4 regions of the Pseudomonas sp. SB113 genome follow, and region 3 is predicted to be linked to each of the others. Evidence: predicted binding sites of a transcription regulator. Region 3 holds the regulator's gene; each other region holds the start of a gene.

The links. Region 3 encodes FliA, which starts transcription of late flagellar genes. Its sites were predicted from a motif close to CTAAAGTTTNNNNNNNNNNNGCCGNTAA; they were not measured.
Region 1: AB1462_RS22705 (methyl-accepting chemotaxis protein) is a predicted target of FliA. The motif match lies at 4,025-4,052, and genes of this name have one in related genera.
Region 2: AB1462_RS13590 (methyl-accepting chemotaxis protein) is a predicted target of FliA. The motif match lies at 3,550-3,577, and genes of this name have one in related genera.
Region 4: AB1462_RS22815 (methyl-accepting chemotaxis protein) is a predicted target of FliA. The motif match lies at 5,361-5,388, and genes of this name have one in related genera.

What each region holds. Positions count from the first base shown of each region.
Region 1 covers NZ_JBFMHW010000019.1:33,034-40,168, reverse strand. Annotated here, with positions in the region: gene AB1462_RS22735 (MFS transporter) at 1-922, opposite strand, end outside; partial or broken gene AB1462_RS22730 (outer membrane lipoprotein carrier protein LolA) at 1,198-1,287, shown strand; gene AB1462_RS22725 (FadR/GntR family transcriptional regulator) at 1,349-2,059, shown strand; gene AB1462_RS22720 (tRNA (adenine(22)-N(1))-methyltransferase TrmK) at 2,073-2,768, shown strand; gene AB1462_RS22715 (ATP phosphoribosyltransferase regulatory subunit) at 3,059-3,604, shown strand; gene AB1462_RS22710 (DUF3144 domain-containing protein) at 3,695-3,985, shown strand; gene AB1462_RS22705 (methyl-accepting chemotaxis protein) at 4,323-6,380, shown strand; gene AB1462_RS22700 (lactonase family protein) at 6,497-7,135, opposite strand, start outside.
Region 2 covers NZ_JBFMHW010000008.1:246,085-253,219, reverse strand. Annotated here, with positions in the region: gene AB1462_RS13595 (hypothetical protein) at 737-1,645, shown strand; gene AB1462_RS13590 (methyl-accepting chemotaxis protein) at 1,893-3,518, opposite strand; gene AB1462_RS13585 (hypothetical protein) at 3,724-4,062, shown strand; gene AB1462_RS13580 (hypothetical protein) at 4,221-4,538, opposite strand; gene AB1462_RS13575 (DNA adenine methylase) at 4,713-5,507, opposite strand; gene AB1462_RS13570 (methyl-accepting chemotaxis protein) at 5,859-7,135, opposite strand, start outside.
Region 3 covers NZ_JBFMHW010000007.1:162,242-169,376, forward strand. Annotated here, with positions in the region: gene flhA (flagellar biosynthesis protein FlhA) at 1-1,812, shown strand, start outside; gene flhF (flagellar biosynthesis protein FlhF) at 1,825-3,141, shown strand; gene fleN (flagellar synthesis regulator FleN) at 3,247-4,080, shown strand; gene fliA (RNA polymerase sigma factor FliA) at 4,077-4,817, shown strand; gene AB1462_RS11835 (chemotaxis response regulator CheY) at 4,989-5,363, shown strand; gene AB1462_RS11840 (protein phosphatase CheZ) at 5,382-6,170, shown strand; gene AB1462_RS11845 (chemotaxis protein CheA) at 6,182-7,135, shown strand, end outside.
Region 4 covers NZ_JBFMHW010000019.1:52,559-59,693, reverse strand. Annotated here, with positions in the region: gene AB1462_RS22835 (DUF2986 domain-containing protein) at 1-33, opposite strand, end outside; gene AB1462_RS22830 (MFS transporter) at 114-1,340, opposite strand; gene AB1462_RS22825 (DUF2569 domain-containing protein) at 1,552-2,070, opposite strand; gene AB1462_RS22820 (alpha/beta hydrolase family protein) at 2,151-3,191, opposite strand; gene AB1462_RS22815 (methyl-accepting chemotaxis protein) at 3,287-5,308, opposite strand; gene AB1462_RS22810 (SIR2 family protein) at 5,631-6,623, shown strand; gene AB1462_RS22805 (hypothetical protein) at 6,687-7,135, shown strand, end outside.

The DNA.
Region 1 (7,135 bases), on a different contig from region 3:
CATACATGGCGATGATCGAGATCAGCCACGGGATCGAGTTGAAGAAGCCGACCTGCACATCGCTCAGGTCACCCATCTTCTTGATGATGCTCGGCAGCCAGAACGTCGCCGCGTAGATCGTCAGTTGAATGCAGAAGTACAGGGCGCAGAACAGCAGGATCTGACGGTCCTTTAGCAGCTTGCCGAGGGTGGGTTTGACGCCGCCCACGGCTTCACGCTCGCGTTGTTCCTGGTCGATGGCGTTGACCAGCACATCCTGTTCTTCGCGGGTCAGCCATTTGGCGTCGTGGGGCTTGGAGTCGAGCCAGAACCACACAAAGAAACCGATCACCACCGAGGCCAGGCCTTCGATGGCGAACATCCATTGCCAGCCGTGAAAGCCAAACCCTTCGATCTGCAACAGTGCACCTGACAGCGGGCCGGAGATCAACGAGGCCACCGCCGAACCACTGAGGAAAATCGCGATGGCTTTACCGCGTTCCACGCCCGGCAGCCAGCGCGTGAAGTAGTAGATCACCCCAGGGAAGAAGCCGGCTTCGGCCACGCCCAGCAGAAAGCGCAGGATGTAGAAGTGGGTTTCGTTCTGGATGAACGCCATCAGCGTGGCGACGATGCCCCAGGTGAACATGATGCGGGTCAGCCAGATGCGCGCGCCGACCTTTTGCAGCAGCATGTTGGAGGGCACTTCAAAGAGGGCGTAGCCAATGAAGAACAGCCCGGCGCCAAACCCATAGGCCGCGGCGCCGATGCCCAGGTCATGTTCCATGTGCGTGCGCACAAAGCCGATATTGACCCGGTCGATGTAGTTGAGGATGAACATGATCACGAACAGTGGGAGCACATGGCCCTTCACTTTTCTCACGGCGTGCGCGAGGACCGAATCACTGTTTGGTGCGGCAGATGCATGGCTTGAATTGTTCACAATTCAAAACTCCCCCTGATTATTTTTATGCGGGTTTGCGTGTCTTGTTGATAGACATCATACAAGTTCTTTTCTGGGGCTCGCAATGTGGTGATGATGTTTTTGTGTTTATAAGGGCCAGGTTTTAGTGCGTTTTTGGTTATTTTGCGGGTCTGTGTGGCGTTTAAAGAAGGTTGAGTGCGCTTTTGGAAGAGGGCGTGTTGGTGGTCATAAATGTTGGTTGTCATACAAGTTTGGCGCTTTTTTCACTCGGGCCCTAACCTGTAGGAGCGAGCTTGCTCGCGAAAAACGTCAACGATAATGCGGGCATCCTGAATAAACGCGGCGCCCTCAGGTTTTTCGCGAGCAAGCTCGCTCCTACAGTGGGGTTACGCCGTGGGGCGGGATGTTAAGCTCCCTCCTGCCCAACCCCGTGGATTCGTAACTATGCCCATTGAAAACGGCCCCCCCGTCCGTAGACGCTCCAACAACCTGGCCCAAGGCGTGCTCGACGCCCTGACCCAGCGCATCCTGCTTGGGCAGTTGAAGCCGGGTGAAAAGCTGCCGTCCGAATCCACCATCGTGCTCGAACATGGGGTGAGCCGTACCGTGGTGCGCGAGGCCCTCTCCAAGTTGCAAGCCTCGGGGCTGGTGGAGACGCGCCACGGCATCGGCACCTTTGTGCTCGCGCAACATGCCCAGCAAGGCTTGCGCCTGCATGTGGACACCGTCGCCAGCGTGCGCAACATGCTCGAGCTGCGCCTGGGCCTGGAAGTGCAGGCGGTGGCACTGGCCGCCGTGCGCAGGACCGACGAGCAGCTTGCCCACATGCGCGCCGCACTGGACGACTACCAGGCCTCGCTGGCCAACAACGACAGCTGCGTGGAAGAAGACAAACGCTTTCACCAGTTGATCGCCGAAGCCACCGGCAATAGCTTCTTCACCGAAATCATGCTGCACCTGGGCAATGCGATGATTCCGCGTACCCAAGTGAAAGGCGCCGAGCGTGGCGGGGCGGACTTTGCCAAGCTCGGGCAACTGGCGAACCTGGAACATGAGGCGATCTTCAACGCGATCAAACGCCAGGACCCGGACGCGGCGCGGGCGGCGATGGTGTTGCATCTGACCAACAGCCGGGATCGATTTTCCGGCGAATAAAAAGGAACACAGGTTGAACGAACACACCTTGTCCATGCGCCTGGAGCGCGTGGCGGCGAATGTGCCGATGGGCGCGCGGCTGGCCGATATCGGCTCGGACCATGGCTACCTGCCGGTGGCCTTGATGCGCCGTGGCGTGATAGAGGCGGCCGTGGCGGGCGAGGTGGCGATCACACCGTTCCAGGCGGCTGAGCGCACCGTGCGTGAGAACGGCCTGGAGCAGCATGTCACGGTGCGCCTCGCCGATGGTCTGGCGGCGATAAAACCGGCAGACGCGATCACCGCGATCAGCGTCTGCGGCATGGGCGGCGAAACGATCCGCGACATCCTCGACAGCGGCCAGGCCTACCTCAGCGGCCGCGAACGCCTGATCCTGCAACCCAACGGCGGCGAGCAACCGTTGCGTCACTGGTTGATGCAAAACGGTTACACCATCCTCAGTGAAGAGTTGTTGCGGGAAAACCGTTTCTACTACGAAATCATCGTCGCCGAACGCGCCACACCGGTGAGCTACAGCGCCGAACAGCTGTACTTCGGCCCCGTGCAGATGCAGGCACGCAGCCCGCTGTTCCTGGCCAAGTGGCAGCGCATGCTGCGTCAGAAGCAGAAGACCCTGGCCAGCTTTGAGCGCGCGCGGCAGGCCGTGCCGGAGGATAAGGCGCAAGAGATCGCACAGCAGGCCCGGTGGATTACTGAGCTGTTGAATTGAGCTTGCTTGTAACTATTCCTACATGTGTGCAAGGATTGCCCATGACCAAATTTTCGCAAAGCAACCGCCATCACTCTCACGGACCTTTCCCAAGGTGCCGTGGTTGCTTGCGCTCACTGATTGACCAGACGCTCTGATCACTTAATGAACCCAAACCAAGGCGCCTATGGCGCCTTTTTTATTGCCTGTAAAAATGGAGATTCAAGACATGACAATGCTGCGCGGAACCCGAATCGTGACAGGGAAAGAAGCCGCAACGATGCGTGAGATAGAGGGACGATTCCGGAGCTATCTTCATCGAAGCGGGAGCTGAAGAAGCTATCGTGCCCGCGTTGTGGAGCCAGGACACGTTTATTGAAAAAGCCGGCGGCAGTGAAATCATCGGGCAGATGTGGGCTTTCGATGACAAGGCGGGTCGCCAATGTTGCCTGATCCCAGAGGCCACCGCGCTGTTCCAGGAGCGCAATGCAGCCTTGCTCGGCGAGCGGGGTGAGGCCATGTTTTTCTACGTGGCACGGTGTTATCGGTATGAGCGGCCGCAAGCCGGTCGCTATCGTGAATTTACCCAGTTGGGGTTGGAAATTCTCAGTCCAGAGCCCGCGCTGGCGCTAAAGCGCAGCCAAGCCCTTTGCTCCGGGTTTCTGGACACGCTGGGGCTCGACTATGAGTTGAGCCTGGCGGTAAAGCGTGGGCTGAGTTACTACCTTGAAGGCAATGGCTTCGAAGTACGCTGCCCCGCACTGGGTGCGCAGCAGCAAGTGGTAGGTGGCGGTGCTTACCGAGAGGGCGCCGGGTTCGGCATCGGGCTTGAGCGGCTGGTGCTGGCATTGATGTGATGTTCAAGGCGCCTCCGCAGGGAGGCGCCTGCTCTCCAGCCGCAGGATATGCTCCAATGGTCGTCTCATTCGCTCACCCAGGAACCCGCAATGGCCGACGCCACCGACCAAACCTTCTACGACCGCGCAGACGCGCATATCGAGCTGTCGAACGAGCAGCTCAAGACATTCGAGAACCTCGGCCAGGTGAGTGCCTCGATGATGTTCGGCACCACGCGGTTCAATGCCTGGGCCTGTGCGCGCAACTTTAAGTCCGGCGAGCAGATGGCTGAGGAGCGCGAGGCGATGCTCACGTATTTCTGCGATCAGTACCGGATGATGCTTGAGGACAACCTGGACGATCACATCAATAATTTCAGCCGGTACATGCAGGCTAAATAGGTCGCTGCCGGTATTTCTTCCAACGGCGTGTCCTGCCCTTCAAGTTCTCCCCGCGCGCGGCCGATAGGATGCTTGTGATTGAGGGCGTTCTGGCGCGCGCCTCGGTCAGTCGTCTCCGGCGGTGACAGCGGCCTTGTCCCTACTGAGTGCTTTTGCCCCATTTTCGCGCACGCGAGGTGGGGCGTTCGTGCAGCGAACGCCCTGTTTCGGGGCTGAGTGTGAGCGGCCCGTATCTTGCTAGAGCCTTACCAATCAATGACATGGCATTTTGCTTTCATTTATTTCAAGGCTTCGCCCAGCGGTGCGCCGGGCGGGTTGTTTTCGGGAGTGGTCGGACATGCACAGCCTTTTATCACCTGGTATCCGCCTGCTCGGACGTTTCGGTTTCGCGCGTAAGTTCCAGATTCTGTTTTTCCTGTTCATGCTGCCCCTGGCGGGTAGCCTGTGGATGATCGGCCAGGACTATCGCGACAAGTTAAGCGTGATTTCCGCTGAGCAGTCCGGCCTTCGTCAACTGTTGGCCCTGGATGCGCTGGATGGCCAGTTGACCGCCCAACGTAACCTGGCTGCGCGCTGGAAGGCGGCGGACATCCTGCATGCCCCCACGCCGGCGGCGAAGGCGGCGATGGATAAGGTGGATGCCAATTTCCCGCTGATCCTGCAAAGCCTGCAAGCCCTCGGTGATGCCTTGAAAACCCAGAACGCCGGCGCTGATGTCCTGGCCCGCTTCGAGGCGTTGCAGGCCACCGTCAAGGGCATGGATTCCGCGTCCCTGCGCACCGTGGGCTGGTGGCCGGATGGCTACGACCGCTTCACCGCCGCGCTGACGGCGATGCAGGCCCTGCGCGAACAGATCACCCTCGACGCCGGCCTGATCCTCGACCCCTGGCTGGAAACCTACATGCTCATGCAGATGGGCACCCAGCAAACGCCCGACCTGATCGAGCGCATCGGGCGCATGGCCAGTGTGGGGCAGTCCTCGATTTCTTCGGGGCAGTTCACCTTGCAGAGTCGTTTGCAGATGCGCGACTTGCGCAGCCGCATCGGCGATGCGCGGGATCAACTGGTCAAGGCTGCGGCTTCGCTCAAGGCCAAGCAGTACGCCGGAATGGAGCCGTGGACGGCGCAATACGACACCAGCCTGCAGTTGTTGGATAACGAACTCAAAGTGCTCGACGACGGCGTGTTCGGCGGCAGCATCAAGCTGGATACGGCCGGTTTCGAGCGCAGTATCGACGCCATGCTCGAGTCGCTCGGCGCGCTGCGCGTTCAGTCGCTGACGTCGATGGATGCACGCCTGGACTACTACCGCGCACATGCGAACACGCAATTCATACCGATGGCGGCAACGTTCAGCCTGTTGGCCCTGGCGGCGCTTTATCTGTTCATGTGTCTGCAAGCGTCCATCCGTCGCAGCGCCAGTGGCATCACCACACTGGCCGAGTCCCTGCGCGACGGTAACCTGTGTGTGGAAGTGGCGGTAGAGGGCCGCGACGAACTCGCGGCCATCAGCACCGCGCTGAACGTCGCGGTGGTGCAGTTACGCACCAGCCTGCTTGGCGTCAATCACGAAACCCAGCAGCTCGGCTCGGCGGTGCTCACTCTTAATTCGCAATCGGGCAGCACCCTCAGCGAAGTCGAAGACCAGCAGCACCAGATCAGCCAGATCGCCGCCGCCGCCACGCAACTGGCCGCCACGTCCATGGGCGTCGCGCGCAGCTGCGAACAGGCCTCGGGCAGTGCCCAGCAAACCCGGCGCATCGCCGAAGACAGCAGCCGCGACAGCCAGCGCACCACCGCCAGCATCCAGCAGCTCAACCAGCGCCTGACCGACACCGCCGATGCCTTGCAGCAAGTCAGCCAGCAAGGGCAGCAGATTCAGTCGGTGGTCGACACCATTCGCGGCATCGCCGAGCAGACCAACCTGCTGGCGCTCAACGCAGCCATCGAAGCCGCCCGCGCAGGCGAGCAGGGCCGGGGCTTTGCGGTGGTCGCCGATGAAGTGCGCAGCCTGTCGCAACGCACCCAGGCGTCGACGGCGCAGATCGCCGGCACCGTCGACAGCCTGCGCGCCACGGTGAGCCAGGCGGTGACGCTGATGGGCGCCGCGTGCGAGCAGGCGTTGACCGATGCCGAGTCCGTCACCGGCTTGGGCACGCGCCTGGGCGAGATTGCCGGCGCGGTGCAGAACGTCACCGACACCCTCGCGCAAATCGCCACGGCGGTGGAGGAGCAGGCGGCGACGGCGGATGAAGTGAGCGGCAATATCCAGCAAGTCGACCAGGCCGCCGGGCGTCTGCTCGACGGCGCGCGCGCGGTAAATCGGGCAGCGGATACCTTGAGCAAGGGCAGTCAGGCGTTGAGTGATAACACTGCACGGTTTCGCCTGAGCTGAGGTCTGTAAACCCTGAAGATCCAACCCGGTGGGGGGGGGCTTTCCCGAATGCCAGTCAGTGAAGGAGGAACACTGTAACTGTGGCGAGCGGGCAAGCCCCCTCCCACAGGTTCAGGTCAGTTGGCCGAGGTATGCAGCACCTCAATCCACAGCGCACCCTTGCCCGACGCCGCTTCCCCCACACGCTTCAACGCACCCGCGGCACTGACCGCATAGGTGCCGACCTTGTCGCTTTTCTCGCCGGTCACCAGTAGCCAATGCCCGTTGGGGGAGAACGCGATATTGCGCGGCTGCTTCTCTTCGACCGGGTAGTTGTCGACAAAACGCAGGCCGCCTGTGGCGGTATCCACGGCAAACGCCGACACCGAACTGCTGGTGCGCTCGCTCATCAGCAGCAGCTTGCCGTCCGGCGACAGGCGCAGGTCAGCGGCCCAGATGCGCGGCGTCGGGTCGTCTTTAAGGTCATTGTTGCGCGCGTCACGCACTTCGCCGTGGGCCAGTTTCAACCGCTCAGGAATGCCATTGGCCACGCCGATCTGGGTCAGCGCGCCGGTGCTGTCATCAATGGCAAACGCGGTGACGGTGCCGCTCATTTCGCCGACCACATACAGGTACTTGCCGTTGGCCGAGAACGCCAGGTGCCGAGGCCCGGTGTTGGCCGGTACGCTCACGTAGCCGCTGCCGATCGGGGTGAGCGCGCCGGTGGCGGCGTCGAAGCGGTATTGCAGCACATGGTCCGTGCCCAGGTTGCCGGC
Region 2 (7,135 bases), on a different contig from region 3:
ATGGCTAATTAGCATCGTTCCTTGTGCATACGGGTTAATGCGGATGGGTTCACACAGTTCTCGACACCGGGTTGGTTTTTTGCGCGAAGAACAATGGTCATCGCCCGCCCCCAAAGCCCGAGGTCGCCAAACCCCAGAAACACAAAAGCCCCGCATTGCGGGGCTTTCGTTTGAATCTTGGCGGGAAACCAGGGATTCGAACCCTGGGAACGCTATTAACGTTCGCCGGTTTTCAAGACCGCTATGCAAACTCACGCGGGCCGACGTCCCGAAGGCCGTCGGCGTTCCATTACTCACGGCCACCGATCAAGCTACAGGCCGCATTCTGCAAGGGGTGAGTTTTGAGTTTGGGAACTGTTTTTGCCCTTCCTCGGCGTCCTGCCGAATGAACTCAAGCCACAGAAATGCAAAAGATTTACGAAATACATCGCGACGGCTTTCGGCCGATTCTGTTGAAAAAGTCGGCTTCGAATTCCGCGCCAGAAAAGTACGTGCCTGAGATTGAAATCTGAATTTTTTGGCAGAAGGCCCAGGACTCAGATTTCGCATAGCAGCGTGCAACTGAGGTGTTTTCATCCCTAAATATTCGAGTGTTTCGGGAAAGCCGACTTTTTCAACACAATCGGCCAAAAGCAGTCATTTGAGCGCGTTTATAAAATGCGGGACGACTCGGTTGATAGCTTCTTGCCATACGAATAGGCTTCGCCCATCACACCACTTGCAAAAAGGATTTGAAATGTGCCGCAGTCGCCTTACCTTGGCTCTGATGATCAGTCTCTCAATACCCGGCTTCGCCTCTGCCACAAGTGCCCAGAAGGGCAAAACGAAGACTGAACTGCTTGATTGTTCAGCCGTAACGTTCGATGGGTCTAATCTCACAGAGGGAGAGAACGACTACTTTTTCTCTAACCAGAAGGACATTTCGACAGCACAGATTCTGCGCTTCGCGCTTGGTAGAGATGCGATTTTGGCCGACTTCTACGCACGCCGGAAAGGCTCAGACTTCAATGCCGATGTTCTGAAAATCAAGGATCTAGCTAGTCAGAAAGGGCTTGCATTGCAGATGACCCATGACCTTACCGTGGCTGAAAATGCGGGCATTGAGCAGAACAAGAACCATAAGTGGACCAAGGACACCGCCGATACTCTCTTCTGCCGGATATACGCCATTGGCGACACCGCGACGAACAGCTACAACATCTATGCCACAAGCTACCTCAAAGGGCTTAAAGCGAAGCAGGAAGCCATGCATGGTCAAGTAGGCTACTTCGATGTGACGGTTAATGACTGCACCATCAGCAAATCAATCGATACCGGCAACCGCTACTCCGCCGTGAAGCCAGATCCTGATGCGCGATTCCTAACCGTGAACGCGACCTTCAAGAACACTGACAACGAAGGTCGGCTACCACTTGAAGGCAGCTTGTTCATCAGCAAGGATGACAAAGATTTCAAATTCGATACTACTGAAACCATCATGAGCGATGGCTACGGAATCCGTTTGCGGTCGCTGAACCCTCTCATCAAGCTCAACACGAAGCTCGTCTACAAGGTGCCTAACGAGTTGTCTGGCGAGGTTTATTGGAAGCCCGGTAGGAATGCCGAGGATAAGAAGCTCTGGTGTACCTATCTCCCGTCAGCCTGATTCGTGCCATAGCCAGCCATTTGTTGGTTACGGATTTATGTTTGCAATTTGGCAGACTGCTGCTAGGTGTGAGGGGCTGCTACGGCTCGAATGCGGCCGTAGGGCCAGATTCGAACCCCTTCGATAATCACTTAGGAACGCTCTGGACCGTCAAAATCAATAAACCCAGCACAACTTTGTTGCCCCATGCGGCCTATTGCGGCCCTATTCTGACCGAAACCGCAGCGAACACCAGAAGTGGCCCTATTTAGATTTTGAACCGCCCAACCCTCTGATTCAGTTCAACCGCCAAGCTCGACAGCTCATGGCTCGCAGAGTTGGTCTGACTGGCACCCGCCGAGGATTGCGCTGACAAATCACGGATGTTAACCAAGTTGCGATCAACCTCCCGGGACACCTGGGCCTGCTCTTCAGCGGCACTGGCTATGACTAGATTACGATCGGAGATTTCGCCAACACTGCGGGTGATTTCCTCCAGAGCATCACCCGCACTGCGCGCCACATCGAGCGTGCTCTGGGCACGAATACTACTGTTTTGCATCGATTCTACCGCCTGACTGCTGCCTCGCTGTATGTCGCCAACCATCACCTCAATTTCCTGAGTGGATTTCTGAGTGCGGTGGGCTAGTGCCCGCACTTCGTCGGCAACGACGGCAAAGCCTCGCCCAGCCTCACCCGCTCGGGCAGCCTCAATAGCCGCGTTGAGGGCCAAAAGGTTGGTTTGCTCAGCGATGGCCCGGATGACATCCAACACCTTGCCAATGTCCCGCGTCTGCTCAGCAAGACTGCGAACTTGCTCAGCCGTCACTTCGACGTCTTTATTCATCTGCTGAATAGCATTAACCGTTTCCTGGACTCGCTGAAGGCCCTGTATCGCCGAAGCGCTGGACTGTTGCGAAGCGATCGATGTACTCACTGCATTGCTGGCAACCTCTTCAACTGCGGTGGTCATCTCATTGACAGCAGTGGCGGCTTGCTCAATCTCGTCATTCTGTTGCCGAAGCGACCGAGAACCTTCCTCGGTCACCGCGTGAAGTTCTTCGGCCGCCGATGCCACTTGGGTCGCCGAACCGGAGATATGCTGCAAGGTATCGCGAAGGTTAGCCTGCATAGTTTTTAGAGCTTGCTGCAGGCGTGTTACCTCGTCACACCCCTGGGCTTTCACGGACTGGGTAAGATCACCTCGCGCCACGTCCTCCGCCACCCGTACGGCATCATTGAGAGGACGAATAATGCTGCGCGTCAGGATGACCGCCAGCAAGGCGGTCATAATGGCCGTAAGTATAAGTACTCCTATAATGACGTTACGTGCGGTAGCGTAGCCGTTGGAGGATTCAGCTACTGCAGCCTCCGAGTCCTTACGGTTTACTTCCAGCAGCCAATCTACTAGCGGAGCCATTTGATCCGAGTAACGCTTTAGATCCCCACTGATCAACTCCGAAATCTCAGCTTCGCGCTTGGCAAGCGAAGCCTGCCGCAGTTTGTCCTGAGCTGTGAGATAATTACCAAGCGCTTCCTTGAACTCAAGAAACTTGGCAGCTTCTTCATCTCCGCTAACCAGCGGGCCGTAATCATCGATAATTCGCTTGGCCTTATTAGTCAACACTTCCAAACGCGCGTCTGACTTTTCAATGTCGGCCTGAGTACGGTTGACCATCACCACATATGACATCGTGCGAAAGCGCGTTGTCGTGTCCGCAAGCTCGCCCAGAAGCCGGGTGGGGGTCAATGCATCCCTCGCGATGGACTGCGTCGCGTGATACAGATCAGCCATTTTGTTCAGGCTCATTACACCGAGAAAGAGGACGAGCAAAGCCAAGAGGGTGAAAAAAAGTGATGCCCGCAGGGCAATACCAAGATTACGTAGCGTCATGATTCCATGCTCTACAGAGAAGGTTAAAAGCCTATCGGCCGCAACAAAAATAACTTGATAGCATTTTGCAACCATGTCCGACATCGAGCACATCTGGTGTGTGCAAGGTTGCCGCGCCAACAGCCTCAGCCAAAAATTTGTCCTAAGCTTTCATCCTTGGTGATACCGTTATGCCTCATACAGCGCATGACCTGAGGTGAAATCAATGAGTGATGAGATCGAGGTTTTGAAACAGCTTCTTGACAAAGGCCATCTGGATAACGAAGACGCCAAGGTGAGCGGAATAGCCAAGCTCGCCGTAGACCAGGGTTTCGACCAGTTGAGTGCCCCTCAAAAGGCAGTCATTGCGCCCCATCTCCAGAGGACATGCGAAGGAGTGACGGACCCAGGCGGATACCATAATGAGTGCCAGATAGTGCTTGACGGTAAAGAGCTCGCAACAGCCCTGGAACAAGAGGGCTACTACGGAAGCCTTCTTTGCGAGAACTGCATCAACGAGCACGAACAGTCCGCGAACGAATGGGACCGTATCGATAAGGAATAAACTGCTAAGTGCAGCCCTATTTGGGTTGGAACACTAACAAAAAAAGCCCCACAATCCTGATTTACTAGGGCCATAGGGCTTCTCTACACTCAGGCTTATAGTTGATTTTGCATATAGGAAATTAACTGGCGTATGATTTTTGCCTGTTTCCTGAGCGGTTACTTGAGGAAAGAATTCGATGTGAGGGCCCCTTTGCCACTAGGCATTTGGATCAATGATCCCGAATTTCCAGCCTTATCGAGGCACAACACCCAAGTTGACTTAGATACCACACGACATGCTTCAGAAGAGACAAGTCGAGATGCCGCAGCAGCAGCATCCTGATCAACAGATGCAGCAACCATTTCTTCCCAATCGCTGCGATCAAAGCAAATAGTCGTATTGGCCTGAAGTGTTTTGACTGGATATTTCTGCGCAAAAACAAGAGGCGGCACTGAGACGACCAGAGCAGAACCTATAGTCAGTAGAGTTTTCATAAAAAAGCCACTTAGCTTAGTAGCTTCTCGATATCATCTTCAGTCGCAAAAAAGCCATGACAACATTCTGTTATAAATCGTCAAAGTCCAACCATAATCGCGCTCATTCGCTTCGGTGCTGAGACTTCTTTCTTGTAGGCAGAAGCGATTTATCTTGTCGACGGTGACTTCTGCCTAGAACAGCCCACCCAGCGCGGCGGGCTCCCAATTCATGATCACGAGTTCTCCGCTGACATCGGCTTTCCCCTGCCGCTGATTCGCCGTGCTGTACCTGATGTCCACTGTCTCAAAGTGAAACCCCTTAAACACGTGCCGGATGTCAGGGTGGTCATTGATGCTGACCATCACTTTGCCCTGGCTGCGCCTCATGAATTGAGCCATCAGCTCATAGTTATCAAAGGGGAAATCCACGCCATAGCCGGCGGTCTGCCAGTAAGGCGGATCCATGTAGTGGAACGTATGCGCGCGATCATAACGCTCGGCGCAGTCAAGCCAGGGGAGGTTTTCGACGTAAGTGCCGGACAACCGCTGCCATGCTGCCGAGAGGTTCTCCTCGATCCGCAGCAGGTTGATGGCCGGGCCAGTGGTTGCGGTACCAAACGTCTGTCCTGTCACCTTGCCGGCAAAGGCATGGTGCTGCAGGTAGAAAAAACGAGCGGCGCGTTGAATGTCTGTGAGGGTTTCAGGGCGGGTCATCTTCTGCCACTCGAATACCTGTCGCGAGCTGAGCGCCCACTTGAACTGGCGCACGAATTCTTCCAGATGGTTCTGCACGACGCGGTACAGCGTCACCAGGTCGCCGTTGATGTCGTTGAGGACTTCAACTGGGGCGGCCTGAGGACGCATGAAGTAGAGCGCGGCGCCGCCGGCAAAGACTTCAACGTAGCATTCGTGGGGTGGGAAGAGAGGGATAAGGCGGTCGGCCAGACGGCGTTTGCCGCCCATCCAAGGGATAATGGGGGAGGACATAAAAGCAAGACCTTTGCTGTATGGATAAACAGTGCTAGGCTCATATCGCTTTGTGCACGAAGCAGGAGCCTTGGCTGGACTTGCAGGTATGGTCTGCGGGGAAAGTGACCGGGTTAGATGTTGACGCATCTTGCCCGGCCGCTCCTTTACTTCGTTGTAAATACTTCTTTGAGAACCTGATATGCCCTCAGACTGGCGGAACTGGGCTAGTGGTAAAACTGCAATCTGATAGATGCTGATATCCAGTTCTGCTGGGACAGGTAGCTCTTGGGCGAGCCTCCACAAATGTAGAGGTCACCCATTAGCCCAAGAAAAGTCTTTAACAGGTAACTCCCAAATCAGCCTGACTTGTTAGCTCAGTCGAAAACGACTAACAATTGCACTAAGATCTGTAGCCAAGCGCGACAACTCTTGACTCGCCCCCATCGTGTGAGCAGCGCCTTGAGTTGACTGAGCGGACAGATCACGGATATTTACCAGATTGCGATCGACCTCTCGCGCAACATGCGCCTGCTCTTGCGATGCACTGGCAATCACAAGGTTTAGATCATTGATTTCACTTACAGCTGAATTAATTCTACCCAGCGCTTCGTTGGCGCCTTCTGCAATGCTAAGTGTTTTTGTCACAAGCTCAGTGTTACTGATCATAGAACCTACAGCAAGCTCTGTACCATTCTGAACATTAGTTACCAAACGCTCTATCTCAGTAGTTGACTGTTGTGTGCGATGGGCGAGCGCACGGACTTCATCGGCTACCACTGCGAAGCCTCGACCTGCCTCCCCCGCTCGCGCCGCTTCGATCGCAGCGTTTAATGCCAGTAAATTTGTTTGTTCTGCAAGGCCCCGAATGACATCTAGAACCTTGCCTATATCACGAGACTGCTCCGCCAAATCCCCTAGCAAATTCGATGTCTTGCCGATGTCATTCCCCACATTGTCGACTGCTATAGAGGTTTGCCTAACTAGTGCCATACCCTCTTCTGCTGCGCCGGTAGCGCTTCCCGAGGAACGAGCGGTATGTTCAGCGTTACGCGCAACCTCTTCGACGGCGCTGGTCATCTCATTCACCGCTGTTGCAGCCATATCCAATTCATCATTTTGACGTTTCATGCTACTAGCACTAACTTCAGTAACAGTCGTCAATTTTTCGGCAGCGTCAGAGAGTTGTTTCGACGAATTAAAGATTTGCTGTAGTGTTTGTCTTAGCTGTTGCTGCATTACACCTACCGCAAATACGACGCTGGTTTCATCGCCTTTCGAAACCGTGATCGATTTGGTGAGATCACCTTCGGCGATATTACGAGTAAAATCAGCAACCATGCTAGGCTCACCGCCGATTGATCCAATAATACTACGCGTGGTCAATAGAGTAATAATAACGCTAAGCACCACTATTAAAAGCGTCGTAACTAAGGCCATCCCGCGCGTGAAATCAGCACTCGCTAATTGCTCCTTATACCTCTGACCTGCTTGATTTTTTCCCAGCTCGCGCATCGAGTGAAGCGTCTGGAAAACCCGCTCCGCAAAAGGCTTCACTTCCTCTCGGTTAACCTTCGCAGCACCAGCAATATCGCCCGACTCAATAACAGCAGTTTGATGGCGCATGCCGTCACGCATCTTTTCATAAT
Region 3 (7,135 bases):
GCCGGTAAGGTGATCCAGGCCTTCGGTGAGGTGGTGATCGGCGGTAACTACGTGGTCGGTATCGTGGTGTTCGCCATCCTGATGATCATCAACTTTGTCGTGGTAACCAAGGGCGCCGGGCGGATTTCCGAGGTGAGCGCACGTTTTACCCTCGACGCGATGCCCGGCAAGCAGATGGCTATCGACGCCGACCTCAACGCCGGCCTGATCGACCAGAACCAGGCCAAGACCCGCCGTTTGGAAGTCGCCCAGGAAGCCGAGTTCTACGGTTCCATGGACGGTGCCAGCAAATTCGTGCGCGGTGACGCCATCGCCGGCCTGCTGATCCTGTTCATCAACCTGATCGGCGGCATGGCGGTCGGTATCTTCCAGCACGGCATGACCTTCGGCGATGCGGGCAAGGTGTACGCCTTGCTGACCATCGGTGACGGTTTAGTGGCGCAATTGCCATCACTGTTGTTATCTACAGCTGCCGCCATCATGGTGACCCGTGCGTCGGGCTCCGAAGACATGGGCAAGCAAATCAGCCGCCAGATGTTTGCTTCGCCCAAGGCGCTGGCCGTGGCGGCGGGCATCATGGCGATCATGGGGATCGTGCCTGGCATGCCCCATGTGTCGTTCCTGAGCATGGCGGCCATGGCGGGCGGTGGTGCCTACCTGTTCTGGAAGAAGCAAAACGCGGTCAAGGTCCAAGCCCTGCAAGAAGTTGCGCGCCAGCAGGAACTGTTGCCATCGCCGGCCCGCGCCCAGGAAACCAAGGAGTTGGGCTGGGACGACGTGACGCCAATCGACATGATTGGCCTGGAAGTCGGCTACCGCTTGATTCCGCTGGTCGACCGCAACCAGGGTGGCCAGTTGCTCGCGCGGATCAAGGGCGTGCGCAAGAAGCTGTCCCAGGACCTGGGCTTCCTGATGCCCACCGTGCATATCCGCGACAACCTCGACCTGGCACCCAGTGCCTACCGCCTGACCCTGATGGGCGTGATCCTGGCCGAAGCCGAGATCTACCCGGACCGCGAGCTGGCAATCAACCCCGGCCAGGTATTCGGCAGCCTCAACGGCATTACCGCCAAAGATCCGGCTTTTGGCCTGGACGCGGTGTGGATCGAAATCAGCCAGCGCAGCCAGGCGCAGTCCCTGGGCTACACCGTGGTGGACGCCAGTACCGTGGTTGCCACTCACCTCAATCAGATTCTGTACAAGCACTCCCACGAGCTGATCGGCCACGAAGAAGTCCAGCAATTGATGGGCTTGCTGGGCAAGGCTTCGCCAAAACTGGCAGAAGAGCTGGTGCCGGGCGTGCTGTCGTTGTCGCAACTGCTCAAGGTGCTGCAGGCGCTGCTGGCCGAACAGGTGCCCGTACGCGACATTCGCAGCATTGCCGAGGCCATCGCCAACAATGCCGCCAAGAGTCAAGATACTGCCGCGCTGGTGGCGGCGGTGCGTGTCGGATTGTCCCGCGCAATCGTGCAAAGCATTGTAGGGCTTGACTCCGAGCTGCCTGTGATCACCTTGGAACCAAGGTTGGAACAGATATTGCTCAATAGTATTCAGAAGGCAGGACAAGGCCAGGAAGAGGGCGTTCTGCTGGAGCCAAGCATGGCTGAGAAACTGCAGCGTTCGTTGATCGACGCCGCACAGCGCCAGGAAATGCAGGGCCAACCGGTGATTCTGCTGGTGGCAGGCCCGGTCCGGGCGATGTTGTCGCGGTTTGGACGTCTGGCAGTACCGAATTTGCACGTTTTGGCTTATCAGGAAATTCCTGACAACAAGCAAGTGACTATCGTCGCGACAGTAGGGCCCAACGGCTGAGGGTAGTGGGTTATGCAAGTTAAGCGTTTTTTCGCCGCCGATATGCGTCAGGCCATGAAACTGGTCCGCGATGAGCTGGGTGCCGATGCTGCGATTATCGGTAACCGTCGTATTGCCGGCGGTGTCGAGCTGACGGCTGCCCTGGATTACACCCCCTCGGCATTGGCGCCGCGTGTGCCGAACATGGAACTCGAAGACGAACTGCGCAAGACCGCTTCGCGCATCGTCTCGGCCCAGGCCGAACTGAGCATGCGTGGCGACAGCGATGCCACCACCAACCGCCAATTGTTCGCCGGCCTGCCGCTGACCGCCGCCGAACCGCTGGTTGAGCCAACGTTCATCGAACCGCCGCGTCCTGCCGCGCCAGCCCCGGCCGCCGCAGTCGATCAGCGTGTATTCGACTCGATGCGTTTTGAACTCAACGGCCTGCGCGAGCTGCTGGAAGTGCAGCTGGGCTCGCTGGCCTGGACCCAGCTGCAAGGCAGCAAACCGCACCAGGCCAACCTCTGGCGCCGCCTGCAACGCATTGGCCTGTCCGGCCCGCTGTCCCGTGACCTGCTGGCCCTGACCACCGAAATCGAAGAGCCTCGCCAGGCCTGGCGCATGTTGCTGGCCCACCTGGCGCGGATGATCGCCACCCCGGAAATCGAACCCCTGGAAGAGGGCGGTGTGATCGCCATGGTCGGCCCTGCCGGCATGGGCAAGACCACCACCCTCGCCAAGCTGGCGGCGCGCTATGTGCTCAAGTACGGCGCGAATAACATCGCGCTGGTGAGCATGGACAGCTACCGCATCGGCGCCCAGGAACAGCTCAAGACCTTGGGCCGTATCCTCAATGTGCCGGTCACCCACGTCGACCCGGGCCAATCCCTGGCCAACGCGCTCGACCCGTTGCTGCGCAAACGCGTAGTGCTGATCGACACCGCTGGCCTGCAAGCCAGCGATCCGGCATTGCGCATGCAGCTGGAAAGCCTGGCCGGGCGTGGCATCAAGTCGAAAAATTACCTGGTGCTTGCAACCACCAGCCAGAAACAGGTTCTTACCGCTGCGTACCACAGCTACAAGCGTTGCGGTTTGGCCGGTTGCATCCTGACTAAACTGGATGAAACCGCCAGCCTGGGCGAAGTGTTGAGCCTGGCTATCAGCCATGAACTACCGGTTGCCTACCTGACCGACGGGCCGCGGATCCCGGATGATTTGCATCTGCCGCGCCGTCATCAGTTGGTCAGCCGCGCCGTCAGCGTGCAAATGCAAGAAGAGCCTAGCGAGGAAGCGATGGCCGACATGTTCGCCGACCTCTATCACAACCCGGCAAAACGGGTGGGTTGAGGCGTGATGAACACCGTGAAATGTACCTACATCGATGGTCTGCAAGCGATTCACGCGGCCAAGCCATGTAGCCTGCGTCTAAGCAAGACAAGGTAAAGAAATAAAATGGGCAGCATGCATCCCGTACAGGTGATCGCGGTGACCGGCGGCAAAGGTGGCGTCGGGAAAACTAACGTGTCAGTGAATTTGTCCCTGGCCCTGGCAGAGCTTGGCCGTCGCGTCATGCTGCTGGATGCTGACCTGGGGCTGGCGAACGTCGACGTTCTGCTGGGGCTGACGCCCAAACACACGCTTGCCGATGTGATCGAGGGGCGCTGTGAGCTGCGCGACGTGCTGCTCCAGGGCCCTGGCGGGATCCGCATCGTGCCGGCCGCCTCCGGCACCCAGAGCATGGTGCACCTGAGCCCGGCGCAGCATGCCGGCCTGATCCAGGCATTCAGTGACATCGGCGACAACCTCGACGTGCTGGTGATCGACACCGCCGCCGGGATCGGCGAGTCCGTGGTCAGCTTCGTGCGCGCGGCGCAGGAAGTCTTGCTGGTGGTCTGCGATGAACCCACCTCGATCACCGACGCCTACGCCCTGATCAAACTGCTTAACCGTGACTACGGCATGAACCGCTTCCGCGTCTTGGCCAACATGGCCCAGAGCCCGCAGGAAGGTCGCAACCTGTTCGCCAAGTTGACCAAGGTCACGGATCGCTTTCTCGATGTCGCCTTACAATACGTCGGTGCGGTTCCTTACGACGAGTGTGTGCGCAAGGCTGTGCAAAAGCAGCGTGCAGTCTACGAAGCGTTCCCTCGTTCCAAATGCGCATTGGCGTTCAAGGCTATTGCCCAGAAGGTCGATACCTGGCCGTTGCCCGCCAACCCTCGGGGGCATCTGGAGTTTTTCGTCGAGCGATTGGTGCATCAGACGAGTGCGGGACCGGTGCTATGACAGCGAACGGCTATAACGTGTACAAGAAATCTGCCCGTGACAGCCAGGGCGAATTGATCGAGCGCTATGCGCCGCTGGTCAAGCGCATTGCCTATCACCTGTTGGCACGCCTGCCCGCCAGCGTCCAGGTCGAAGACCTGATCCAGGCGGGCATGATCGGCCTGCTCGAAGTGTCGACCAAGTACGACGCGAGCAAGGGCGCGAGCTTCGAGACTTATGCGGGGATCCGCATCCGTGGCGCGATGCTCGACGAGGTGCGCAAGGGTGACTGGGCGCCGCGTTCGGTGCACCGAAATACCCGCATGGTCAGTGACGCAATTCGTGCAATTGAAGCAAAAACCGGTCGCGACGCTAAAGATCACGAAGTTGCGGCCGAACTCCAATTGAGTCTCGACGATTATTACGGGATTTTGAACGATACCTTGGGCAGCCGCCTGTTCAGTTTCGACGACCTGTTGCAGGACGGCGAACACGAAGGGCTGCATGAGGACGGCGCGAGCGCTCATATGGAGCCGTCGCGTGACCTGGAAGATGAGCGTTTCCAGGGGGCGTTGGCGGACGCCATTGCCAACTTGCCGGAGCGCGAGCGGTTGGTGTTGGCGCTGTACTACGACGAAGAGCTGAACCTCAAGGAAATCGGTGAGGTCCTGGGGGTCAGCGAATCGCGTGTCAGCCAGTTGCACAGCCAGTGCGCCGCCCGCTTGCGGGGGCGTTTGGGAGAGTGGCGAGCGCGCTGACAGGCAGTGTGGGGGAGCATTGCAACGCGATACCGCGAAGGTGATAGGCCTTCGCGGGCTCGGGCCGTGGTGCCCCCGGCAGTCCTTTTTGTGTAATGCCTGTTGATTGAAATGGCGCGTCCAGGTGCTGGGCGCGTTTAAGACTGCTTGGAGGTCGAATTGGACAAGAACATGAAAATCCTCATCGTTGATGACTTCTCAACGATGCGGCGGATCATAAAAAACCTGTTGCGTGACCTTGGGTTCACAAACACGGTCGAGGCGGATGACGGCCTTACGGCGATTCCGATCCTCAACAGCGGGAGCATCGACTTTCTGGTAACGGACTGGAACATGCCGGGCATGACCGGTATCGACTTGTTGCGCCACGTGCGTGCCGACGAAAAATTGCGCAGCCTCCCCGTGTTGATGGTGACCGCCGAAGCCAAGCGTGAACAGATCATCGAAGCCGCCCAGGCCGGGGTCAACGGTTACGTAGTCAAACCATTCACTGCACAGGCCTTGAAAGAGAAGATCGAAAAGATCTTCGAACGCATCCACGGCTAATGCCATCGCGGGGGAGCTATGGAGCATAAAGAAACGTCACAGGGCGACTTTGAGTCGACCCTGAAAAAGCATGCTCACCAGTTGGTCGACAGCCTTGAAAAAGGCCATTTCGGCGACGCTGTGCAGTTAATCCATGAGCTTAACCAGACCCGTGACCGCGGCCTGTACCAGGAAGTGGGCAAGCTCACACGCGAGCTGCACAGTGCGATCGTCAATTTCCAGATTGACCCGCACATGCCCCAGGCCGAAGAGATTTCGCAGATCACCGACGCCACCGAACGCCTGTCCTATGTGGTCAGGCTGACCGAGGCGGCGGCCAACCGCACCATGGACCTGGTGGAAAACGCCACGCCTCTGGTTAACGGCATGGCCACGGAAGCCCAGGCCCTGAGCGTTGACTGGGGCCGCTTCATGCGCCGTGAAGTCGGTGCAGAAGAGTTTCGTGAGCTGGCCCGTCGGGTTGAAGGGTTTTTGTCACGCAGCGAGCAGGAAAACCGCACGGTTTCCAGCAACCTCAATGACATTCTGCTCGCCCAGGATTACCAGGACCTGACCGGTCAGGTGATCAAGCGTGTGACCCAGTTGGTCACCGAAGTGGAAAGCAACCTGCTCAAATTGGTACTCATGGCCGGCCAGGTCGACCGTTTTGCCGGCATCGAACATGACCGCGAAGCGATCCTCTCTGAAAAAGATCCACAAAAACATCTCGCCAAGGGTGAAGGTCCGCAGATTCATGCCGATAAACGTGAAGACGTTGTGTCAGGTCAGGATGACGTAGATGACCTGTTATCCAGTTTAGGCTTCTAAGGAGCACCCACATGAGCTTCGGCGCCGATGAAGAGATCCTTCAGGATTTCCTTGTAGAGGCCGGCGAAATTTTAGAGCAACTGTCCGAACAACTGGTCGAGCTGGAAAGCCGCCCGGATGATGCGAACCTGCTCAATGCAATTTTTCGCGGTTTTCATACTGTAAAAGGGGGCGCCGGCTTCCTCCAGCTCCATGAGCTGGTGGAGTGCTGCCACATCGCCGAGAACGTGTTCGACATCCTGCGCAAGGGTGAGCGTCACGTTGATTCGGAGTTGATGGACGTGATTCTCGAAGCACTGGATGCGGTCAACGGCATGTTCAGCGAAGTTCGCGAGCGTGCCCCGATCACCGCAGCCACTCCGGAACTGCTGGCCGCCCTGGCGCGCTACGCAGAGCCGGCCGACACCTCGGCAGCGCCGGTGGTCGAAGCCGCACCGGAACCGGTGGCGGAGCCTGAAGCGGATGTGACGGACAGCGAGTTCGAGCAACTGCTCAGCTCCCTCAGCGCCGTCAAGGCCGAGGCCGAAGCGCCGGCAGCCGTTGCCCCGGCTGCCGCGCCGAGCAGCGAAGACATTACCGACGCTGAGTTCGAGTCTTTGCTCGACCAATTGCACGGCAAAGGCCAGTTCGCGGCTGATGCCGTGGCCCCTGCCGCCGCTGCTGCGGATGCGCCTGCCGCGCCTGCCAGCACCGACATCACTGACGACGAATTCGAAGCGTTGCTCGACCAATTGCATGGCAAGGGCACCTTCGCGGCCGACGCCTTGCCGGCAGTCGCCGCTACAGCCGCAGCACCGGCTGCCGGTGCCAAGCCGGCGGACGATGGGTTGATCTCCGATCACGAATTCGAAGCGCTGCTGGACGATCTGCACGGCAAGGGCAAGTTCACCGAAGTCGCCCCAGCCCCAGCCGCCGCTGCGGCCACGGCGGCACCGGTTGCCGCCAAAGCCGCCGCCGCGCCAGCC
Region 4 (7,135 bases), on a different contig from region 3:
GAACAGCTGTTGCAGTTTTTTCTGGCGATTCATGTGGTTTACCCGGGTTGGACAGGCCGGGATGATACCAGCTTAAAAACTGCAACCGGTCTCTGCATCGCAGCGGCACAGGCCTAGCCGGGCTGGGCCGCCAAGCTGTTACTGATGTTGCGCCCCAGTACCAGCACGGTGACAAAACCACAGCCCACCAGCGCCGTGGCCAGGCTCAGCAGCACTGAACTGCCCAACTTGTCGACGATCTGCCCACCGAAGAACGAGCCCAAGGCAATGATCACCTGGAACAAGGCGACGAACAGCGGCATGCCGCGTTCGACATCCTTGGGCGCCACCACAAACATCCAGATACTGGCACAGGCCGGGAAGGCGCCGAAGGCGAAGCCCCACAGCCCGATCAGCATCGCAGCGCCGGTCATCCCCGTGGCGAAGTGGGGGAACAGCGCGGTGCTGGTGCCGATCATCAGCGCGACCAGCAACAGGGTGTGACGCACGCTGCGGTTGGCGGCGAAACCGGCAAAGATATTACCGAACACCCCGGCCACGCCGAAGAGCAGCAACAGCGAACCAATCGTCGGCCCATCGAAGCCGGAACTGTATTTGAAGAACGGCGCGACATAGGTGTAGGCCGCAAAGTGCGCCAGGCCGATCAACAGCACCGCGATCAACCCGACCCGCGCCTGTGGGTTGATAAACAACGCCGGCAGGTCACTGATGCGAATGGCCTTCTCCGGCGTGAGCCGAGGCAGCAGGAACACCTGCGCCAGCAGCACCGGCACGCCCAGCAGCGCGGTGACCAGGAACGTCATGCGCCAGCCCATCAAGCCGCTGAGCCAGGTGCCGACGGGCACACCGAGCACGGTGGCCAGGGTCACGCCCATCATGATGATCGAAGTGGCCTTCGCGACGTCCACACCCTTGGGCGCCAGGCGCCCACTGAGGGCAATGGCCGTGGCCCAGAACCCGCCGATGCTGATGCCCAGCAATACGCGGCCGAACAGCAGCAGGTTGAAGTCACTGGCAAAGGCCACGACCGAGTTGGCGATGATCATGATCAACGTCAGGCCGATCAGCAGGTAGCGACGGTCCATCGCGCCAATGCTTACCGACAGGAACGGCGCGGCGAGGGCAGCCATGATGCCCGGCAGGGTCACCATCAGCCCGGCGTGCCCGGCACTGATACCGAGGTCGGCGGCGACGTCGTTGAGTACGCCCACCGGCAGAAACTCACTGGTCACCAGGGCGAAGGCGCCCACCGCGACCGAGAGAATCGCCAACCACTGCTGTTTGACGCTTTGTTGATTATGTTCGGGACGGCCGCTGGGGGCCTGGAGGGCGCTTGGCATGATGCTGGGTTCCAAGGGGGGATGTCGCCTGAGGGCAGGCGAGGGGGAAGAATTGGGAGGCGATTATAGGAATCGGGCTCGGCAACGCTATAGGCGAGCGGTTCGATAGTAATCATCAGTGCTATCGATGTGACGGGGTTGGGCTGCGTATTTCAGCGGCATCGCTTCGGCAGCCTGCCGGTTATCTGGCAGGCGCTCGATGCTCACCGTGTCAAAGGCTGACGGGGCTAGGCGCTTCTGCCGCAACCGGCCGATGTTGTACAAACGTTGCCTTGACCCTTTTAGAGAACAGTATGTAGGGGACCCAGATCGAGGTGGACACCAATCCGCGCACGGTTTCCTTGGTCGTGTTGTAGTCGAATATGGGTTCATCCACCAGAACAAGCGAGCTGAACCATGCATCAAGTGGAACGTAAATAGCCGAGGCGATGAGCGTGACGATATAAACCTTGGGGAATAAATAATGTTCGCAGAAGAACAGGTAAACCAAATAACCAAAGGCCGCGATAAAGACTGCATTAATGAGGGTTTCTGAAATCAGGATCGCGCCCCATAGGGCGTTAGTCATCGTCGTGCCGGATGAGGTGAGGATGCTGAACGAGCCATCTGCGAATATCGGGTAATACACCGCGATAAGGGCATAGCCCAGACGCGCCAAGGCTATAAACAGGCCCAAGCCAACCACGATCAGCCAACCGCCAAGTCCCTTCGGGTGTTTACTTTCTTGCATGTTCGCTCCGCCGTTCAATGGAGTTAAAACGATAAATAGTCAGCCGTGGCGCGCCATCGGCTCTAAGGTCGACGCCGGCTTCACTGTCGAAATGAGCGCCGCAAAAACTCACTGATCAGCCCCACCACCTGCTGCTGAATCACCGCCCTCGGCCGAGCCCCCTCACCATCGCGGCAAATCATGCCATCGCCCGGCGAACTCTCCTCAATCAGCGCCATGCCGCCCGGCTTGCAGATCGACATAAAGCTGAAGTGCGTGGCGTCGCTGATCTCCACATACTGCGTCGTTGCCTTTGGCAGCCGCTTGACCATGTCGGCGGACTCCAACTGCGGGTCCATATCCTCCGACGGCACGCCCCCCGCAATCACCAGCGCCGGTACCGGCAGCGCGGCCAGGCTGGCGTCGGTGAAACCGCGCGACAGGCCCAGGTCCAACGACACAATGGCGGTGACGCGCTTGTCGCTCAAATCAGCGGCCAACCGGGCCTTGCCGGCTGGCGTGCCGGCGGGGTTCATCTCCTGATAGCCGATGCAACCGCCGAGCTTGGGGTGGGCGTTGCAGTCGCGGCTGAACAGATCCGGATCGAAGCGCGCCCCGGCGATTTCCAGCACGGTCCAGCCGCCAAGGGAATGGCCCACGGCGGCAATCTGGTCATTCGCGACCGCACCAAAGGGCTTCGGCTGAGCCAACACCGCGTCGATCGCGCGACTCAGGTCGGCCGGGCGTTGCCATAACTGCGCGGCAGTTTGCGGGTTGCGATCCTTGGTGGTGGTGCCGGGGTGATTGACCGCCGCGACGATGTAGCCCCGATGCGCCAACGCACTGGCCAGCCACACCAGCTTGCCCCAGTTACCGCCATAACCGTGGGAGAGCACCACCAGCGGATGCTCACTGGCAGCTGGCGGTGCGTCGGGCACGGCGAGGGCACCGATGAACACCGCGTTGTCGGCGATCAGCGTGGGTTTGGCGGTGGCGGCGGCGGGGTACCAGACAACCAGCTCAAGTGGACGATTGTTTTGCGCATCGGGCAGGGTGGCGGTCTTGAAACCGACGGGGCTTTCGGCGGCGAAGACGGGAGCGGTCAGGCACAGCAATAGCAGGGCGGCGAGGGCGTTTTTCACGGTTGTTATCGTCCTTGATATGAGCGACGCATCATGCACTGAATTCCCCGTTCAGTGCCATGAGCCCCGCGCCGTTTTTTACCTGCCGTTAACGCCTACGCATGGGTCAACCCCGTCAACGTATCCGCAATGGTCTTGGTCCGCTGCGCCGTACCCTCCGTCGCCCGGCTCGACGCCTCCAGCACATCCAGCATCTCCCGCAGCGCGCCCACTCCGGTGGACTGGTCTTCAATCTGCTGGGCCACCCGCTGGATCTCACTCGACAACAAGTCAATATCCACACCAATTTCCGCCGCATTCTTACGTGTGATTTCCGCCAGCTTGCGCACCTCGTCCGCCACCACCGCAAAGCCGCGGCCCAGGTCGCCGGCGCGCGCCGCTTCAATCGCGGCGTTGAGCGCCAGCAAGTTGGTCTGCCCGGCGATCTGCTGGATCACCTGCACAATCGACTGGATACGCAAACTCGACCCCGCCAGCGTGCGCGCGCCCTCGACCGCGACATCCGCCTGGCTGGACAGCCCCTCCACCGTGGCCCCGGCCTGCGCAGACACCGTGTTCTGCTGGCCAATCGTGCCCACCAGTTCATCCATCGACGCATGCAACTCACCCGAGTAATGCTTGAGCTGCGACGCGATGTCCTCCTGCTGACGCTGGGCATGGGCCAGCACCAGGCCCAAGTCGGCCAGACCTTCGAACACCGGCAGGATATTGCGGTCCAGCCCACGGGTATTCAGAGTGTTGCTGAAGTCATTGTTCTTGTACGCGGTAATCTGCTTGACCACCACATGGTTCAACCCCGCCAGCTTCTTCACCTGGCGCCGTAGGAAAAATGCCTTGAACTCACCGTAATGGGCGATGAAATTGTCCACGTACTCATCACTGAAACTCGCACCCTTGGCCACCCGAAAGAAGAAAATCGCCGTCAGCGTCTGGTTCAGGTTCAAGCCCAAAATCTCCCCAAAGGTCGAAAACCCCGCCAACGGCACATCCCCAAAAATGCCGGCCATGCTGCCCAGTTCGGCGCCGTTGTTCAGCCGGCGCAGAATGCAGTCATTCAAAATCCCCGCCACCGGCTGGCCGCCCTTGCCGCGCAGGAACTGCTCATAGTCCAGGCGCGTCGTCTCCCGCAACGGCGTACGCCGCACCATCACCAACTCCTCACCCGGCGCCACGTCGCAATACAACTGCACGATCTGCTGCACATAATCGATGCGCGCGATTGAACGCACAAACAACTCACTGCCCACCCGAATCGCAAACGAATAATCCGCCAGCTTCGACTCCAGCGCCTGCGGCGCGCAACTGAACGCATCACACAGCGCCTGCACCATGCTCTTGATATTGCCGCTGCTGTCGATCACCTGGTCAATCGTGCGGTCCTCCACCGACGCCGTCAGCACACTGAAGGTCAAATCCGCCGCCTTGAAATTCTGGCTCTTGAACACCCCAAACCGCACATGCGCCGCCGTCTTCAGGAACACAATCTGCGCATGGTTCTGATAACTGCGCTGGCCGTCATGAATCAGCGTCTTCTGGAAATCCGACTTACCCCCGGCCGATCCCCCTACAAACAAACACGGAAACCGTCCCGACTCATACAGCGCCTCCATAAAAAACGACTCCGACGCCGACAACCCATCGAACACCACATACGCCAACGTATCGCGATGATCGATCGACGTACGCACCTGCACCCGCTTGATATTGGCCACCAACTTGGCAATCCGCTCCTGCATCCCCAACCGCTTACCGCCACCGCGAATGTCCTCACACTCCAGCGGCACCATCACCACCTCGGCCGAGGCGATCAGACTGTCGTCGAACAACTGCAACACAATCCGGTCCCAGCGCTCGCCGGTAGCGCAATACAGCGAATTGGGCGCATTGCAGAGTTCGCCGGAAGTGGTGCAGAGGCTGATGGTGGAGTGCGGGAAACGGCGCTTGAGCTTGGCGGCGATGGCGTCGATGTCCAGATGCGGCGAGATAAAGCCGGTGATCAGGGTGGGGGTGATACGCAGAGCAGTGAGTGCGGCGTCCAGGTTGTTGGCGGTGCTGGTGAGCGTGGCGGTGCCTTGACGATCGGCCCGGGCTTTTTTTAGAAGGGAGAGTGGGTTCATGTGGTGGACTCGATCGAGTGGGGGGGCAGGGGTAGGCGTACGATTAGTAGGGTTATCGGCAGGTTGGGTGGGGGCTGGAGGGGGAGGGTGGGGGATGCGACGGATGGACGCGGGTGTAGGGATGTTCCCCAATATTGACAGGCTGTTATCGGCCGATTGCGGCCGGTTGTGAGCGGCAGCTATCGGCCAAAAGGAGCCAGTCAGATGCGTCTATAAAATCAGAGACGTTTCAGTCTTCTCCGCCCTTCCCTAAACGTGGCAATAGATGGCAACATGCCTCTACTGCCCAAAACACATGACGAACGAAGCAGAGAGGGTAAGGATGCCTAGAAAGACTTTAGTTTTCGGAAACGGGCTAGGAATGGCATTGGATCCACGCCATTTTTCACTCACAAATGCAATGGCTGACGTATGGAATGATCCGTTTGCTATATCAGACATCCATAAAGACTTAATCAGTCAGTGCATGGGGGCCGTCGGCGCAATACCTCAAAGAGAAGACCAACTCGACCCTCTGCACCTGGTAATTTCTGCCTGTAAAACTCTTAGCAGTATAAATAGATCTCAGAGAATGAATGTGCATTGGCTTTCACAAGAAGGCCTTCAATTTCCTATTGCAGTCGGAAACTACATACACAAAGTTGCTACTAGATTGCATTTATATCATGGCGAACTGCCTCGACCATTCTTAGAGCCTTTAATTCGTTTTGTCCGAAATACAAAATCCCACATAGCAACCCTCAATTACGACAAACTGTTATATGGTGCATTTTTAGATGCTAATTTAATGGGCGCCTACAACACTACCACATTGGTAGATGGCATGGTCGGGGCTGGCTTTAGCTCTGACGCACTTGTACGACTATATAACAATAATTTTGGATACTACTTGCACCTTCATGGTTCCCCGTTATTTTTCGATCACCATGGGCTGGCGCGAAAAAGAGACCGTAATGAACTTGACCCCCATTCTCCCGAGGGCTCGGACCATATAGTTCTCACACATGTACGCCATAAGCGATCGGTAATCGGCTCATCAATAGTGCTGTCGACATACTGGAATTATCTAAACTTTAGTCTTAACGAATCGCAGGAAATTATTGTTTTCGGCTACTCTGGCGAAGACAGTCATTTGAATGATGTGATCGCGGCACACGCCCAATCCAAGCACATTGTAATCGTCGAATGGTCGGGCATAGGCCAGACCCAGCAGCAACGACTTGATTACTGGGCTCAAAAATTTAAGACGACAAACTTTCACCATTACTACTTGGCGAATATTTTGACATTCACACAGTGGGATCAAACATACTAAGCTAAAATTTTAATTTTAAAAAAAATATGACTGCAAACATTAAATTGGAATCCGGAAGTGCTTATGGAATTAGGTCCATGGAGTTGGTTGGAAATTGCAAAGCTCACCTCAAGCCTCTTGGTGCCAGGTGCTTTAGCTATTTTCGGTGTTTACATCCATCGCGTTACGAAAAAATTTGAACATCTGCAGTGGCGCAGTCAAAAGCTGACTGAAAAGCGTCTTGCTATATATGATGATCTTGCCCCTCAGCTCAATGATCTACTGTGCTACTACACATACGTTGGCAATTGGCGAGATATCCCCCCACCCGATATAATTGCAATGAAGCGCATCATCGACAAGAAGATTCACCTTGCCGCTCCGTTGTTCAGCGATGAGTTTTTTGCTTCATGCATCGAGTTTCAGAACCTTTGCTTCGAGACAAATACTGGTTGGGGCCGCGATAGCTGTCTTCGAACACCTTTCGAGCGTCGCAGAGACGCTTGGCTCAAAGAGTGGAATACCGAATGGGA